Immundisolibacter sp.: one gene and its partner. The protein of the gene in region 2 interacts with the protein of the main gene of each other region in a pairwise test. Links are inferred from orthologs where the notes say so. Each region holds a gene or a part of one and is shown on either strand. Other genes may lie near its edges.

What was found.
Region 1: the proteins of gyrB (region 2) and gyrA interact in binary tests that used the Escherichia coli proteins (3 or more experiments, as listed by UniProt). The link is inferred for Immundisolibacter sp. from one-to-one orthologs.

What each region holds. Positions count from the first base shown.
Region 1 is NZ_JACIZD010000005.1:24,826-34,474, forward strand. Bases 3,006-6,242 are described here. They hold gyrA (DNA gyrase subunit A), read right to left. Parts: upstream 5,849-6,242; coding sequence 3,206-5,848; downstream 3,006-3,205. Other genes in these bases: serC (3-phosphoserine/phosphohydroxythreonine transaminase), read right to left, coding at 3,006-3,158; fumC (class II fumarate hydratase), read left to right, coding at 6,162-6,242. Outside these bases: pheA (prephenate dehydratase), read right to left, coding at 1-854; H5U26_RS08620 (phosphoglycerate dehydrogenase), read right to left, coding at 880-2,046; more of serC, read right to left, coding at 2,076-3,005; more of fumC, read left to right, coding at 6,243-7,556; H5U26_RS08645 (hypothetical protein), read left to right, coding at 8,729-9,478; H5U26_RS08650 (hypothetical protein), read left to right, coding at 9,505-9,649. UniProt on the Escherichia coli protein: A type II topoisomerase that negatively supercoils closed circular double-stranded (ds) DNA in an ATP-dependent manner to maintain chromosomes in an underwound state.
Region 2 is NZ_JACIZD010000001.1:323,962-331,158, reverse strand. Bases 940-4,043 are described here. They hold gyrB (DNA topoisomerase (ATP-hydrolyzing) subunit B), read left to right. Parts: upstream 940-1,339; coding sequence 1,340-3,748; downstream 3,749-4,043. Other genes in these bases: topA (type I DNA topoisomerase), read right to left, coding at 3,824-4,043; recF (DNA replication and repair protein RecF), read left to right, coding at 940-1,347. In the rest of the region: dnaN (DNA polymerase III subunit beta), read left to right, coding at 1-252; more of recF, read left to right, coding at 268-939; more of topA, read right to left, coding at 4,044-6,124; H5U26_RS01570 (DUF494 family protein), read right to left, coding at 6,203-6,688; DNA-processing protein DprA, read right to left, coding at 6,697-7,197. UniProt on the Escherichia coli protein: DNA gyrase negatively supercoils closed circular double-stranded DNA in an ATP-dependent manner to maintain chromosomes in an underwound state.

The DNA of each region.
Region 1 (9,649 bases), on a different replicon or contig from region 2:
CCGGTGGACAGCAGCAGCGAGGTCTTGTCGCGTCCCGATGGCTGCGTGTCGTGCCGGCCGATGACCAGAAAACGCGTGGTGTTGCCCGGCTCGTCCTCGATATTGGCGGCCAGGCGCGTGAGCTCGTACAGGCGCCCGGCCGACTCGCCGGCAATGGCGGCGGCGCCGGCTTCGCTGGCCGCGCGCCGGGCCGCTTCGGCGTTGCTGCTGACCGCCGCGCAGGCCACGCCCGGCAGGTGCCCGGCCAGCCAGCGCCGGCACTGCGCCAGCGACTGGGCGTGCGAATAGATTTGTTTCACGCCGGCCAGGTCGGGCGCCTTGCTCAGCAGCTGCTGATGCACGGCCAGCTCCACCTCGCCGCAGATGGTCAGCGGCGTGCTCAGGAACATGTCCAGCGTGTGCGTGACCGCGCCCTCGGTGGAGTTCTCGATCGGCACCACGCCATAGTCGGCAGCGCCGGCGTCGACCTCGCGAAACACCTGTTCGATGGTGGTCTGCGGCAGGCTGCTGATGGCCTGCCCGAAGTGCTTGTGCGTGGCGTCCTGCGAGAAGGTCCCCGGCGGACCCAGATACGCCACCGTGAGCGGCCGCTCCAGGGCCAGGCAGGCCGACATGATTTCCCGAAAGATGTGCGCGACTGCCTCGTCCGGCAACGGCCCGGGATTGGCAGCGGCCACCTGGCGCAGCACCTGCGCCTCGCGCTCCGGACGGTAGAAGACCGTCTCGCCGGCAGCCTGCTTGACCTCGGCCACCTGCTGCGCGCAGGCCGCCCGCTCGGACAGCAGGCGCAGCAGCTCACCGTCGATCGTGTCGATACGGTGCCGAATCTGGGCCAGCTTGCCGTCCTGCGTCATGCCTCCTCCGTCCGCCTGGCGCCGGTCAGGGACAGCGCACCGCCAGCACGCCCGCGATGGCGCGGATCTTCGCCAGCAGTTCGGCCGGCAGCGGGCGATCCACGTCCACCAGCGTGTAGGCGAGCTCGCCCTTGGACTTGTTGATCATGTCGACGATGTTCAGCTTGGCCTCGGCCAGCGCAGTGGTGATCTGGCCGACCATGTTGGGCACGTTGGCGTTGACCACCGACAGGCGCACCGCACCCTCGGCGCGCGGCATGACCACCCACGGGAAATTGACCGCGTTGGTGATGTTGCCGTTCTCGATGTAGTCGCGCACCTGATCGGCCACCATCACGGCGCAGTTCTCCTCCGCCTCGGCAGTGGAGGCGCCCAGGTGCGGCAGGGCAATGACGCGCGGGTGGCCGATCAGCCCCGGCTTGGGGAAATCGCTCACGTAGTAATGCACCTGCCCGGTCTCCAGCGCGGCGGCCACGGCGTCGGTGTCGACGATGCCGGCGCGGGCGAAGTTCAGCACCGTCAGGCCGGGACGGGCCAGGCGCAGCGTGTCGGCGTTGGCCAGGCCGCGGGTGTGATCGTTCAGCGGCACATGGAAGGTGATGAAATCGGCCTGCGCGAACACCGCCTCGACGCTCGGCGCCCGCTGCACCTGCGACGACAGCTGCCAGGCGCCCTCGACCGTGATGCCCGGGTCGTAGCCGACCACTTTCATGCCCAGCCCCAGGGCGGCGTTGGCCACCAGCCGGCCGATGGCGCCCAGGCCCACCACGCCCAGCGTGCGGCCCGGCAGCTCGAAGCCGGCGAACTGTTTCTTGCCGGCCTCGACCGCGTGCTCCACGGTCTGCGCGTCGCCTTCCAGCGCCTGCGTGTAGGCCCAGGCCTGGCAGATGTTGCGCGCCGCCAGCAGCAGGCCGGCAATCACCAGCTCCTTGACCGCATTGGCGTTGGCGCCCGGCGTGTTGAACACCGGAATGCCGCGCGCCGACAGCGCTGCCACCGGGATGTTGTTCACGCCGGCGCCGGCCCGACCCACGGCCAGCAGCGAGGCCGGCAGGTCCATGCTGTGCAGGTCAGCCGAGCGCAGCAGGATGATGTCCGGATCGGCCAGGTCCTTGCCGATCTGGAAGCGGTCGGCCGGCAGACGCGACAGGCCGACCTTGGAGATGTTGTTCAGCGCGAGTACGCGGTACATGGCGGTATTCCTGCGAAGTGATGTGGCCGTCAGCCGTGGCGGCGCTCGAAGTCGATCATGAAATCGACCAGCGCCTGCACGCCGGCCAGCGGCATGGCGTTGTAGATGCTCGCACGCATGCCGCCGACGCTGCGGTGGCCTTTCAGCTGCACCAGGCCGGCTTTCTTCGCCTCGGCCAGGAACGGCGCATCGAGCTCGGCATTGGCCAGCGTGAACGGCACGTTCATGCGCGAGCGGCTGGCCGGCTCGGTGGGGCAGTTGTAGAAGCCGCTGCGATCGAGCAGGTCGTAGAGCAGGCTGGCCTTCTCTACGTTGGCCCGCTCCACCGCCGCCAGCCCGCCCTGTGCCAGCAGGTGCTTGAACACCAGGCCGGACACGTAGATGGCAAACGTCGGCGGCGTGTTGTAGGCGGAGTCGTTTTCGGCATGGATGGCGTAGTCGAGCATGGTCGGCGCACCCTCGCGGCAGCGGCCGATCAGGTCATCGCGCACGATCACCAGCGTCAGACCGGCCGGGCCGACGTTCTTCTGCGCCCCGGCATAGATCAGCCCGTAGCGACTGACGTCCACCGGCCGCGACAGGATGTGGCTGGAGGCATCCGACACCAGCGGCACTGAACCTGTGTCCGGCGTGTAGTGGTACTCGGTGCCAAAGATGGTGTTGTTGCCGGTGATGTGCACGTAGGCGGCGGCCGGGTCGAGCTTGAGCTCGCTTTGGCCCGGGATGCGGTTGAAGTTGGTCTCGGCACTGCTCGCCGCGATGTTGACCGTGCCGTAGCGCTTGGCCTCGGCGGCGGCTTTCTTGGCCCAGGAGCCGGTCAGCACGTAGTCGGCCTTGCCGCCCGCCGGCAGCAGGTTCAGCGGCAGCATCGAGAACTGCAAGCTAGCGCCGCCCTGCAGGAACAGCACCTTGTAGTTGGCCGGGATGCCCATGAGCGCGCGCAGGTCGGCCTCGGCCTCGGCCTGGATGGCCATGAATTCCTTGCCGCGGTGGCTCATTTCCATCACCGACATGCCGCAGCCGTGCCAGTCGAGCAGCTCATCCCGCACCTGCGCCAGCACCGGCTCGGGCAATACCGCCGGGCCGGCGCTGAAGTTGTATACGCGTGCCATCGTTGTCTCCGTGTCTGGGCCGCCGCGCGGGGCGGCGGCCGTCTGCGTCATGCGTCGGGCGAAACGTCGTCCGGGTTGGTGTCGCCGGGCCGCTCGGCCGGGTCGGCTGCGGTCCGATCGGTCGCGGCGTCATCACCGTCGATCGGCTCGCCTTCGGACTCTTCATCCTCGGGTGCCACCACCGCCAGACCGGCCAGCAGCTCGCCCTCACCCACACCCATCAGCTTCACGCCCTGGGTGTTTCGGCCCAGCAGGGAAATGCTCGCCACCGTGGTGCGGATGGCCGTGCCGGCGTTGGTGACCAGCATCACCTGTTCGGACTCGACCGCCTGCACCGCGCCCACCACCGGGCCATTGCGGGCGCTGGTCTGGATGGAAATCACGCCCATGCCGCCGCGGCCGCGGACCGGGTAATCGGCCAGCGGCGTGCGCTTGCCGTAGCCGTTGGCGGTGACGGTCAGGATATCGCCCTGGGGCTGCGCCACCACCATGCCGATCAGGTTCTGGTCCTGGTGCAGACGCATGCCGCGCACACCGCGCGCATCGCGGCCCATGGGGCGCACGTCGCGCTCGTCGAAACGCAGCACCTTGCCGTCGTCGGTGAACAGCAGCACATGATCGCTGCCGCTGGTGAGCGCCACCGCCACCAGGGCGTCGCCGTCCACGATGTCCAGCGCGATGATGCCGGCGCTGCGCGGGCGGGAGTAATTGGCCAGCGCGGTTTTCTTGATCAGGCCGCGGCGCGAGGCGAACACCACGAAACGCTCGGCGTCGAACTCGCGCACCGGCAGCACGGCGCTGATGCGCTCGCCCTCGCCCAGCGGCAGCAGGTTCACGATCGGCCGCCCGCGGCTGCCGGAGCCGGCCAGCGGCAGCTCGTAGACCTTCAGCCAGTACACCTTGCCGGCGTTCGAGAAGCACAGCAGCGTGTCGTGGCTGTTGGCCACGAACAGGCGCTCGATGAAGTCCTCTTCCTTGACCCGCGCCGCCGAGCGGCCGCGCCCGCCGCGGTGCTGCGAGCGGTACTCGCTGACCCGCTGCGACTTGCAGTAGCCCTGGTGCGAGAAGGTCACCACCAGGTCCTGCTGCGCGATCAGGTCCTCGGATGTCAGGTCCAGGCGGTCGACCATGATCGTCGTGCGCCGCTTGTCGCCGTACTGGTCGCGGATTTCCAGCAGCTCGCGGCGGATCTCGGCCAGCAGGCGCGTGTCGCTGCCCAGGATGTCCAGCAGGTCGGCGATCTGCACCGTCAGCTCGCCGTACTCGTCGACGATCTTGTCCCGTTCCAGCCCCGTCAGGCGCTGCAGACGCATGTCCAGGATGGCCTGCACCTGGCGATCGCTCAGGTAATAGGCGCCATCGATCAGGCCACGGCCGGTCTCGGTCGGGCGCTGCGCGTCCACGCCCAGGGCGCGGGTCAGCATCTCGCCCACGAAACCGGGCGCGAAGCCCTCGGCGGTCAGCTTGGCGCGGGCTTCGTCCGTGGTCTGCGAGCCGCGGATCAGGGCGATCACGCGCTCGATGTTGGCCAGCGCGACAGCCAGGCCTTCCAGGATGTGCAACCGGTCGCGCGCCTTGCGCAGCGCAAACAGTGTGCGCCGGCTGACCACCTCGCGGCGGTGGCGGATGAAGGCTTCGAGCACCTCGTGCAGCGTCAGCTGGCGCGGCTGGCCGTCGACCAGTGCCACCATGTTGATGCCGAACACGGCCTGCAGCTGCGTCTGCTGGTACAGGTGATTGAGCACCACCTCCGGCACCTCGCCGCGGCGCAGCTCGATCACCGCCCGCATGCCGTCCTTGTCGGACTCGTCGCGGATCTCGGTAATGCCCTCGATGCGCTTTTCCTTGACCAGCTCGGCGACTTTTTCCAGCAGATGCGCCTTGTTGACCTGATACGGCAGCTCGAAGATGACCAGGCTCGCCTTGCCGGTCTTCTTGTCCTCCTCGATCTCGACCCGGGCGCGCAGGTAGATCTTGCCGCGGCCGGTGGCGTAGGCCTCGCGGATGCCGGCGGCGCCGTTGATGCTGGCGGCGGTCGGGAAATCCGGCCCCGGCAGGTGCACCATCAGGCCGTCGAGGTCGATGTCCGGGTCGTCGATCAGCGCCACGCAGGCGTTGACCACCTCGACCAGGTTGTGCGGCGGGATGTTGGTGGCCATGCCCACGGCAATGCCAGTGGAGCCGTTGACCAGCAGGTTCGGCAGGCGCGACGGCAGCACCGCCGGTTCGCGTTCCTTGCCGTCGTAATTGGGCACGAAATCGACCGTGTCCATGTCGATGTCGGCCAGCAGCTCGCTGGCGATCCGCGACAGGCGCGATTCGGTGTAGCGCATGGCGGCCGGCGAGTCGCCGTCCACCGAGCCGAAGTTGCCCTGGCCGTCGATCAGCGGGTAGCGCAGCGAGAACGGCTGCGCCATGCGCACCAGCGTGTCGTAGATGGCCGAGTCGCCGTGCGGGTGGTACTTACCCATCACCTCGCCGACCACGCGCGCCGACTTCACGTGCGCGCGGTTCCAGTGGTGGCCGGATTCGTGCATGGCATACAGCACGCGCCGGTGCACCGGCTTGAGACCATCCTTCACGTCCGGCAGGGCGCGCCCGACGATGACGCTCATGGAGTAGTCGAGGTAGGAGCGCTTGAGCTCGTCCTCGATGTTCGCGGCAATAACTTCGCGGGCGAACTCGGTCATGCTGTCGCCAAATTAAGGAATGTGGGTATGGATTCGGGGGCGCCTGGGCCGCCACAAACGACGCTCGCGCGGACCCCGCCAGCAGGCTCGGACGCGCGGCATAAATCGCTCCGGTGCGGCGCGAAGTCTAGCACAGGGGGCCTGCCGTCCCGACTCGCCACGGCCGGGACAAACCCGCTGCGTTGTCGCAGGCGCTTGCCCGAACTTGTGCCCGGTTACCGCACCGGGGCGGTCGATACCACCCGGCCGGGGCCGCCGCGCCCGGTAGAATTCCGGCCTCGCGAAGTCACCCATTTCAATACGGAGTCAGGCAATGTCCTTTCGCATCGAGCGCGACACCATGGGCGAGCTGGAAGTCCCGGCCGACCGCTACTGGGGCGCGCAAACCGCCCGCAGCCTGAAGTTCTTCGCCATCGGCGGCGAGCGCGAGCGCATGCCACTGGAAGTGATCCACGCCTTTGGCGTGCTGAAACAGGCCGCTGCGCTGACCAACGCCGATCTTGGCCTGATGCCGCAGGACAAAGCCGACCTGATCGCCCGCGCGGCGGCCGAAGTGGCCGACGGCAAGCTCGACGACCACTTCCCGCTGGCGGTGTGGCAGACCGGCTCCGGCACCCAGAGCAACATGAACGTGAACGAGGTGATCGCCAACCGCGCCATCGAAATGGCCGGCGGCGAACTGGGCTCCAAAAAGCCCGTCCACCCGAACGACGACGTCAACAAGAGCCAGTCCTCGAACGACACCTTCCCCACTGCCATGCACATCGCCGCCGCGCGCGAGGTGCACGACGCGCTGCTGCCGGCCCTGCGCCACCTGCGCGACGTGCTGGCCAGAAAAGCTGCCCAGTTCGAGTCCATCATCAAGGTCGGCCGCACCCACATGATGGACGCCGTGCCGCTGACCCTGGGCCAGGAATTCAGCGGCTACGTGCACCAGCTGAACGACGTCATCGACGCCGTGGACAGTGCCCTGCCGCGCCTGTACCAACTGGCCATCGGCGGCACCGCGGTCGGCACTGGTCTCAATACCCATCCGCGGTTTGCCGATGCGGTGGCCGACCGCATCGCGGAACTGACCGCGCTGCCCTTCATCACCGCGCCGAACAAGTTCGCGGCGCTGGCCGCGCACGACGCCATCGTGTGGATGAGCGGCGCGCTCAAGACCGCCGCCGCCGCGTGCATGAAGATCGCCAACGACTTCCGCCTGCTGGGCTCCGGCCCGCGCTGCGGCATCGGCGAGCTGTACCTGCCGGAGAACGAACCGGGCAGCTCGATCATGCCCGGCAAGGTCAACCCGACGCAGTCCGAGGCGCTGACCATGGTGGCCGCGCAGGTGTTCGGCAACGACGTCGCCATCAACTTCGGTGGCGCCAGCGGGCACCTGGAACTGAATGTCTTCAAGCCGCTGCTGATCAGGAACCTGTTGCAATCGGTCCGCCTGCTGACCGACGCCAGCCGTTCCTTTGCCGACCACTGCGCCGCCGGCACGGTGGCCAACGAGGCACAGATCGCCCAGTACCTGGACCGCAACCTGATGCTGGTGACGGCACTGAATCCGCACATCGGCTACGACAATGCCGCCAAGGCAGCCAAGAAGGCGCACCACGAGAACCTGACGCTCAAGGAATCCGTGGTCGCACTCGGCCTGCTCAGCCCCGAGGATTTCGACCGCCTGATCCGCCCGGCGGACATGCTGGGGCCGGGCTGAGCCCGACGCCGTTCGCGGCGGCGCCGTACCCGTGCGCAAAGTGATGTAACGCGGCAGGCGGATCACGCTCAGCGCCAGGGAACCCCAATAAACGAATCGGCGTCGAGGTACGATTCAGCTACTGAAACTGGGGGCGATGCGGATGACGCAAGCAACGCTTGAGGTGCTGGCGTTTGCGACCAAGAAAAAGGCGGATTTGGCGCGAAGCCTTCCTCGCCGAGATGGAGTGCGTGGTGTACTGAGCTGCGTTGGAGGCGGTCATCGAGCCGCATTACCCGAAGGCTGGCCGCCGTGGCACCCAGCCCGAAGCGCTGGGTGCGATGCTGCGCATCTACCTCATGCAGCAGGGGCACGCGCGCTCTCCGGCGCGGGCATGGAGGACGCGCTATACAAGATCGAGTCCATGCGCCGCCTCGCCGGTCTGGAGTTGATCTACAGCGTGCTCGAAGACTGCGGACTGCTGCTCAAGGGCGGCACGATGGTCGATGCGACCATCATCCATGCCCCGACGTCGACGAAGAACAGGCCAAAGCGCGAAACCTCAAGATACTCCAGACCGAGAAGGGCAACCAGTGGTACTTCGGCATGAATATCCACATCGGGGCCGACGTCGACAGCGGTCTGACGCACGCCGTGTCGGTAACCCCGGCCCATGCGCCGGGCATCAGCCAACTGCCGGACCTGCTGCGGGAGGGCGACCGGACCGAGTTCGGTGACAAGAAGGGCTACGTGAACTACCGGATCAAGCGGGCGGCCCACCGGCCCGGCGCCTGCTGGGCGGTGGCCCTGAAGGCGAGTACGCGGCGCCCGCTGACGGCGGCCAACAAGCGCACCCACCGGCGCCGGTCGCGTATGCGCAATCAGGCGGAGCACCTCCTTCGGGCACTCAAATGCCCGCTTGGCTACGTCCGGGTGCGCTACAAGGGTTCTGTCAAGAGCGTCGTCCAGGTCTGCACGCTGATCAATCCGGCGAACCTGCACCTGATGCGCAAGCGGATGCTGGCATGACCGGTATAGATCCACCCCAGTGCCCCCCGCAAACAAGGCGCCCAGCCCCCAAAGGGCCATCCGGGGCACCTCGATTCGCGCCAATCCGCAAAAACCCCAGCTCGCGGGAGCGGGGGGAATTACACGATTTGTCAGAGGGTCCGTACCTACAGGAGTGAAATGGCATGAACTACAAAAAGCTCAGCCTGATTCTGATATCGGGAGGCGCGGCAATCGTCGTGCTGTCGGTGGTGTGGTTTCTGGCGGCGTACGCGGAGGCGATGGACAGCATCGGCCGGTTTGGCGGAAAAGACATGGCCGCCAAAATGATGGCCTGCCTGTATTCTTCCCCCGCCATCTGCCAGGGGGCTGGCATTTTCAGCGATACTCCGTTGTATAGCCCCGTCGGGTTCTGGATCGGCGTCATCGCCCTGCTCGCCGGCATCGCGGTCCGGTTTGCGACCACGAGTAGTGCTGCGCCGGGCAAATCCGTGTCAGCCGGCACCGCAGAGAACCTCGTGTCCGGCGGAATCCTGACATTCATCCCCCCGGACCAGTACGCCCGGTACAGTTACATCCTGACGCTGAGCGGCGCCGTGGGCGGCTTGATCCTGATGCCCCTGGGAATCGTTGCACTGGCCGGCTGCGTGCTGGCCCTGCTTGGGCTCACCGCGTACCGACCTCGCCTGAACGCCCTAACCATTCCCCACCTCGGCCTGATCTGCCTGATTGTCGCAGCGGCTGCGCTGCTCCTGTTTGTCACCCGGGGCACGTTCCTGTTTCTGCTCGCGGCGCTGGCGCAGATCGCCTGCCTGTACGTGGGCTTCAACAGCTATCGGCATGGCCGAGTGATCACTGCGCAGAATCTTAAAGAGGAGGTTCTGATGGCCCTGAAACCGGGAACGTCTCCGCCCTCCGATCATGAACAGCCCTGACTACCTGAACCGGATGGAGTGAACCCATGCGCAGAAACCTGTTCAACCTCAAGCGCGGGCTGTCCCTGCTGCCGGTGCTGTTGCTCACCGCGTGTGGCCGCGACTTCCAACCGGGCGCATACGTGGACCCGCAGTACGGCACTACCTACGAATTCGGCGAGGACGGTCGGG
Region 2 (7,197 bases):
CAGCTGGAACCGAATCTGTTGCGACTTTCGGCAAACAATGCGGAAAACGAAGACGCCGAGGACGAACTTGAAGTCGATTACGCCGGTGCCAGCCTTGAAATCGGTTTCAACGTCAGCTACCTGATCGATGTGCTGACGGCCCTGCGCAGCGAGTCGGTGCGGCTGCACCTGTCGGATCCGGGCAGCAGCTGCCTGCTGACGGAGCCGGCCGGCGGGTTCAATCGCTACGTCATCATGCCGATGCGGCTGTAGAGGAAATCGATGCGGTTGTCGCGACTCATCGTTCGCGATGTGCGCAACCTGGAAGCGATCGACTGGTGTCCGGCGCCGGGGCTCAACGTGCTGGTGGGGCCAAACGGTGGCGGCAAGACATCCTTGCTCGAGGCGATCCATCTGGCTGCAGTCGGGAGGTCGTTTCGAACACGGGATACAACGCAGGTCGTTCGGCGCGGGACCTCTGGCTTGAATGTCAGCGCGTGGTTCGATGACGCCGACGGACGCGAATTGCATGTCCGTCTGGATCGGGACGCGGCCGGTACGCGGATGCGGTTGGATGGGCGGCCGCTCAAGGCGGCATCGGAGCTGGCCCGGTTGCTGCCGGTTCTGGCGCTGTCCCAGGATGGGGTGCGGCGGTTCAGGATTGGATCCGGCGAGCGGCGCTCGGTGTTGGATTGGGGCTTGTTTCACGTGGAACCGGGATTTCACGTGACCTGGGCGCGGTATCACGCGGCCCTGGCGCAACGCAACGCAGCGCTTCGCGCCAGACAGCCGGCATCGCCGTGGTTGGATGTGATGGGCGAGGCCGGAGAGTCGATCAGTTCCTGCCGGGCAGCGTATGTCCGCAGGCTGCAGGCCTGTGTCGATGTGGTTTGCCAACGACTTCAGCTCGACTTTGGTGTGACGCTGGATCTGCAACGTGGCTGGCGTGATGGCGTGACCCTGGCCGAGTACTGGTTCGAATCCGAAGACAGGGACCGCGGTCTTGGCTACACTTCCGGTGGGCCGCATCGGGCAAATCTGCTTGTGCGCACCGAACAGAAGCTGGGCCTGGAGCACCTTTCGTCCGGGCAGATCAAGTTGCTTTATTTGATTTTGCGGCTGGCGCAGCTTGAGGATTTGCTGAAGCTGAAGCCCGAGTCGCAACCCCTCATTTTCTTTGACGATCTTGCCGCCGAGTTGGACGGCCGTCACCTGAGCGCCGTGCTGGCGGCTTTGGCGAGTCATCAGCTGCAGCGTTTCGTTACCTCTCCGGTCTTGCACGCCGAACTTACCGCCGATGTCGGCGCCGTGTTTCACGTGGAACGGGGCGCGCTGGTGCAGGCATCTTTCCGAGACTCCCATGACTGACGAACACATTTACGACTCTTCCAGCATCAAAGTACTGAAAGGCCTCGATGCGGTCCGCAAGCGTCCCGGCATGTATATCGGTGACACCGATGACGGCAGCGGGCTGCACCACATGGTGTTCGAGGTGGTGGACAACGCAATCGACGAAGCCCTGGCCGGGCACTGCAGTCACGTGAAGGTCGTCATACACAGTGACGGGGGCGTCAGCGTCGAGGACGATGGTCGCGGAATCCCCGTGGATATCCATGCCGAGGAAGGCTGCTCCGCGGCGGAAGTGATCATGACCACGCTCCACGCCGGCGGGAAATTCGACGACAACTCCTACAAGATTTCCGGCGGTTTGCACGGCGTCGGAGTCTCGGTGGTGAATGCACTATCCGAGTACCTGAAGCTGACCATCCGTCGGGACGGCAAACTGCACGAGCAGATCTACCGCGACGGCGTGCCACAGGCTCCGCTTGCGATCGTGGGCGACGCAGACTCGACCGGTACCAAGGTCTATTTCCGCCCCAGCCCGGTGGTATTCACCGACGTCGAGTTCCACTACGACATCCTGGCGAAACGCCTACGGGAACTGTCGTTTCTGAACTCCGGCGTACGCATCGAACTGAATGACGAACGCGACGACCGGCAGGAGGTTTTCGAGTATGTCGGCGGCATCAGCTCGTTTGTCGAGCATCTGAATCGCAACAAGACACCGCTGCACCCGACGGTGTTCCATTTCCTGGACCAGCGCGGCGATGTGGGGGTCGAGGTTGCCATCCAGTGGAACGACTCCTACCAGGAGACGATGTTCTGCTTCACGAACAACATTCCGCAACGGGATGGCGGCACGCATCTGGCCGGCTTTCGAACCGGTCTCACGCGTACGCTGAATCAATACATCGAAAAGGAAGGTCTGGCCAAGAAGGCCAAGGTCGAGACGGCCGGCGAGGACATCCGCGAGGGCATGACCTGCGTTCTGTCGGTCAAGGTGCCGGACCCGAAATTCTCGTCGCAGACCAAGGAAAAGCTGGTTTCATCCGAGGTCAAGGGCATCGTCGAGGCGGCCATCGCCGACAGGTTCAGCGATTTCCTGCTCGAGCATCCCGCCGAGGCGCGCGCCATCGTGTCCAAGATCATCGATGCTGCGCGGGCGCGCGAGGCGGCCCGGCGGGCCCGCGAGATGACCCGCCGCAAAGGCGTGCTGGATATCGCAGGGCTGCCCGGCAAGCTGGCCGACTGCCAGGAAAAGGACCCGAGCCTGTGCGAGCTCTACCTGGTCGAGGGTGATTCTGCCGGAGGCTCCGCAAAACAGGCCCGCGACCGGCGTTCGCAGGCCATTTTGCCGCTGAAGGGCAAGATCCTGAACGTCGAGAAGGCCCGGTTCGACAAGATGCTTGCGTCAGCCGAAGTCGGCACCTTGATCACGGCGCTCGGCTGCGGCATCGGCCGCGAGGAATACAACCCCGACAAGCTGCGTTACCACCGCATCATCATCATGACCGACGCCGACGTGGATGGCGCACATATCTGCACCTTGCTGCTGACGTTCTTCTATCGGCAGATGCCCGAGTTGATAGAGCGTGGTCATTTGTACATAGCCCAGCCTCCGCTGTATCGGGTCAGGAAGGGCAAACAGGAGCGTTACCTCAAGGACGACCGCACGCTGAACCTGTACCTGTTGGAACTGGCGCTGCAGAACGTGGCCCTTCATCCGTCACAGGATGCGCCAGCCCTGCCGGTGGAGGATTTCGAAGCCCTGGCCAAGGACTACACCGCCGCGCTGGCCTTGATCGAGCGTGCCAGCCGGCGCTTTGACCGGCGAATCCTGGATGCGCTTCTGGGGTTGCCGCGCGTGACCGAGGAACGCCTGCAGGACGCATCCGCGATGACGGCTCTGGCGGCGGGCCTGGAGGCTGCGCTCGCGGGCGGCTCCACGCGCTTTACCGCGCGCTGGCAGATCGCATCCGACGGTGCGCAAGGCGCGCTGCAGGTTGAGCGTCACGAGCACGGCGTGCGAACGACGTTTTCCCTGGGACAGGCGTTCTGGCACTCGCCCGAATATCGCGGCATCGGTGTGATGGCAGAGCGCCTGGCTGGCCTGATCGGGCCTGGCGCCACGCTGCGGATTGGCGACACCAGCCGCCCGGTGGCGCGTTTTGGGGACGCCCTTGAAGCGCTGCTTGCCGAAGGTCAGCGCGGGGTCAGTGTGCAGCGCTACAAGGGGCTCGGCGAGATGAATCCCGAGCAGCTATGGGAGACCACCATGGATTTCGCCACCCGGCGCCTGCTTCGGGTGCGGGTGGAGGACGTGGTGGCGGCCGATCAGATGTTCACCACCCTGATGGGCGATGAAGTGTCGCAGCGGCGCGAGTTCATCGAAACCAACGCGCTTGCCGTGGCCAATCTGGACGTGTGAGGTCCAGGCACTGCGCGCTGGCCATCGGTGCGGTGGCCAGTGCGCAATGCCCGCCGATCACTGCCTGGGCAGCCTTCAGGCGGCGCTTTCGGCCAGCTCCGGCGCCGGTTCCCGATAGCCGCAGGCCTTGTCGGGGCACAGTTTCTCGACGCCGCGCCGCTTGGTGGTCTTGATGGTCATGATGGCGTGTCCGCACTTCGGGCACGGCTGGGCCAGAGGCGGATCCCAGACGGCGTATTTGCAGTCCGGGTAACGACTGCAGGAATAAAACAGCTTGCCGTAGCGGGACTTGCGCTCCATGAGCGTGCCCTGTTTGCAGTCCGGGCAGCCGATGCCGGTGTCCTTGGGCTTGTTCAGGGGCTCCACGTGCTTGCAGGTGGGGTAGTTCACGCAGCCTATGAAGCGCCCGTAGCGACCGCGCTTGTAGGCCAGATCGCCGCCACACTCCGGACACTTGCGGTCCAGAAGCTCCAGTGGCGGCTCCGGCTCGCCGGTGGCCGGCTTGATGTCGCGCGTGTACTTGCACTCCGGATAGGCGGTGCAGCCGATGAAGTTGCCCCGCTTGCCAAGCCGTATCGCCAGCGGCTTGCCACATTCGGGGCAGGCCTCGTCCAGCTGCTGCTGCGTGACGTCCCGCCGCGCGACCGAGGTTTCGGTCTGCACCACTCGCTCGTGGAACGGCTGCCAGAAGCGCTCCAGCACCGGTACCCACTCCGCCTCGCCGCGCGACACAGCGTCCAGTTCGTCCTCCAGGCGGGCCGTGAAGTCGTAATCGACGTACTGGGTGAAGAACTCGGTCAGAAAGCGGCTGACCACGCGACCGACGTCGGTGGGCATGAAGCGCTTGCCGTCGAGCTGCACGTATTCGCGCTGCTGGAGCGTAGTGATGATACTGGCGTAGGTCGACGGCCGGCCGATGCCGAATTCTTCCAGCGCCTTGATCAGGCTGGCTTCGTTGAAGCGCGGCGGCGGCTCGGTGAAGTGCTGGTTCGCCTCGAGCGCGCGCAGTTCGACCAGCTCGTCCAACTCCAGCGCCGGCAGATTCGCATCGGCCTGCTCACCATCCTCGCGGTTGTCGTAAACGGCCAGGAAACCCGGCTCGCGCACCGTGGAGCCGGTCGCCCGCAGCAGCGTCGGCTTATGGCCGGGTGGGCACAGGTCGACCGCCACGGTGTCGATCACCGCCGGGTTCATCTGACAGGCAATGGTGCGGTTCCAGACCAGCGTGTAGAGCTTCAGCTGGTCCGCGCTCAGGTACGCGCGCACCGACTCGGGCGTGCGCGCCGCGGAGCTGGGCCGGATCGCCTCGTGGGCCTCCTGTGCGTTCTTGCTCTTGGTCTTGAACACATTGGGCGACTTGGGCAGCGTGTCGCTGCCAAATCGCTGGGCGATGAGCTCCCGGATCTCGGCTACCGCTTCCTGCGCCAGGCTGGTGGAGTCGGTACGCATGTAAGTGATCAGGCCGACCGGGCCGCTGCCGATGTCGATGCCCTCGTACAGCTGCTGCGCGATGCGCATCGTGCGCTGGGCGGTGAAGCCGAAGCGCTTGGAGGCTTCCTGCTGCAGGGTGGAGGTGATGAACGGCGGGCCGGGGTTGCGCTTGCGCGAGCGGCGGGTGATGGCGGCTACCTGCAGCCGGCCCTGGGCCTGCTGCTCGATGGTGCTGCGGATCAGCCCGGCGCGCTCGGCGTCGACCACGCTGAACTGTTCGATCTTCTCGCCTTCGAACTGCGCCAGTTTGGCGGCAAAGGCGGCCTTGCCCTTGGCGACGGTGGCATCCAGGGTCCAGTACTCGCGCGGCACGAAGGCCTCGATTTCCTCCTCGCGCTCGACGATCAGGCGCAGCGCCGGGCTTTGCACCCGCCCGGCGGACAGACCGCGGCGGATCTTCTTCCACAGCAGCGGTGAGATGTTGAAGCCCACCAGATAGTCGAGCGCCCGGCGAGCCTGCTGGGCGTTGACCAGGTCCATGGAAATTTCGCCCGGGTGCTCAACCGCATCCTGGATCGCCCGCTGCGTGATTTCGTGAAAAACCACCCGATGCACCGGCTTGTCGGCGAGCACCTTGCGCTCGCGCAGCAGTTCCGCCAGATGCCAGGCGATGGCTTCGCCTTCCCGGTCCGGGTCGGTGGCCAGCAGCAGCTGGTCGGCACTTCGCATCGCCTTGGCGATGGCATCGACGTGCCGGTTATTGCGCTCGATGCCCTCGTAGCGCATGGCGAAGTTGTGTTCGGTTTGCACCGCCCCTTCCTTGGCCACCAGGTCCCTGACATGGCCGTAGGAGGCAAACACCTCGTAGCCGGGGCCGAGGTACTTCTTGATGGTCTTGGCCTTGGCCGGGGATTCGACGACGACGACGGTTTTTGCTGGGTTCATGGTTCGCGCAGCGCCCGCCGTGGCGGTGCGGTTGTTGTCATTCGGACTGGGGCAGCCGCCAGGCGGGCGGCTGATGGGCTATTGCAGGCGCCGCAGCGCATCCGGTTGGGCCAGCTCTTCCATGTAGGCATACAGGTGAGCCGTGTCCGGCCGGTTGTAGATCACCATGAGCGTGATCCACTTGATGTCGTCGAGGTCGATTTCGTCCAGATCGAGCGCCATGGCGCGGTCGATGATGCGGTCCAGCGATGGCCTGTCGACCATCGGATTCTGCCCCAGCAGGATCAGAAAGCCGCGCGCTTCCAGCGTCAGGCGGTATTGCTCCTGGGCCGAGAACTGGCGCTGCGCATGGTCGCTCCAGGGTATGCAGTCGGTCTGGGTGGCCGTGTCATCATCCTGCGCCAGGCTTTCGAGCCAGTCGAAGGCATGGTCGATCTCCCCTTCACCAAAACCCATGCTGGCCAGCTGGCCGGCCAGTTCATCGCGGTCATCGTCGTCCATCGCGCCGTCCTCGCTGTAGTTGTCCAGCAGGAACATCAACACGTCGAGAACGGATTCCTTCATTGATACCCTCAGCGTGCCGGGTGCGGACCGCAGCGGCCAAACAGGCCACCGGGCAGGGCCGTCACCAGGCCATCCAGTTGCAGCGTCAAGAGCATGGTGGAAACTTCCGCCACCGTCAATCCGGTGCGAGCCACCAGCAGGTCCAGACTGACCGGGCTGTCGCCCATATTGGCCAGCACCGGATTGGTGGCCGCAGCCGGCCGGTCGGTGGCCGGCGGTGCTGCGGACAACGGACTCAGACCCCGCTCGAAGGGCGGCAGTTCCTCCAGAATGTCCGATACGTTCTCGACCAGCTTGGCGCCATCGCGAATCAGCGCGTGGCAACCGCGTGCCAGCGGGTTGTGGATGCCACCCGGGATGGCGAATACCTCGCGCCCTTGTTCGGCCGCCAGGCGGGCGGTGATCAGGGAGCCGCTTTGCGCGCCCGCCTCCACCACCAGCACACCCAGCGACAGGCCGCTGATGATCCGGTTGCGGCGCGGAAAGTTGAAGCTGCGCGGCGGCATGCC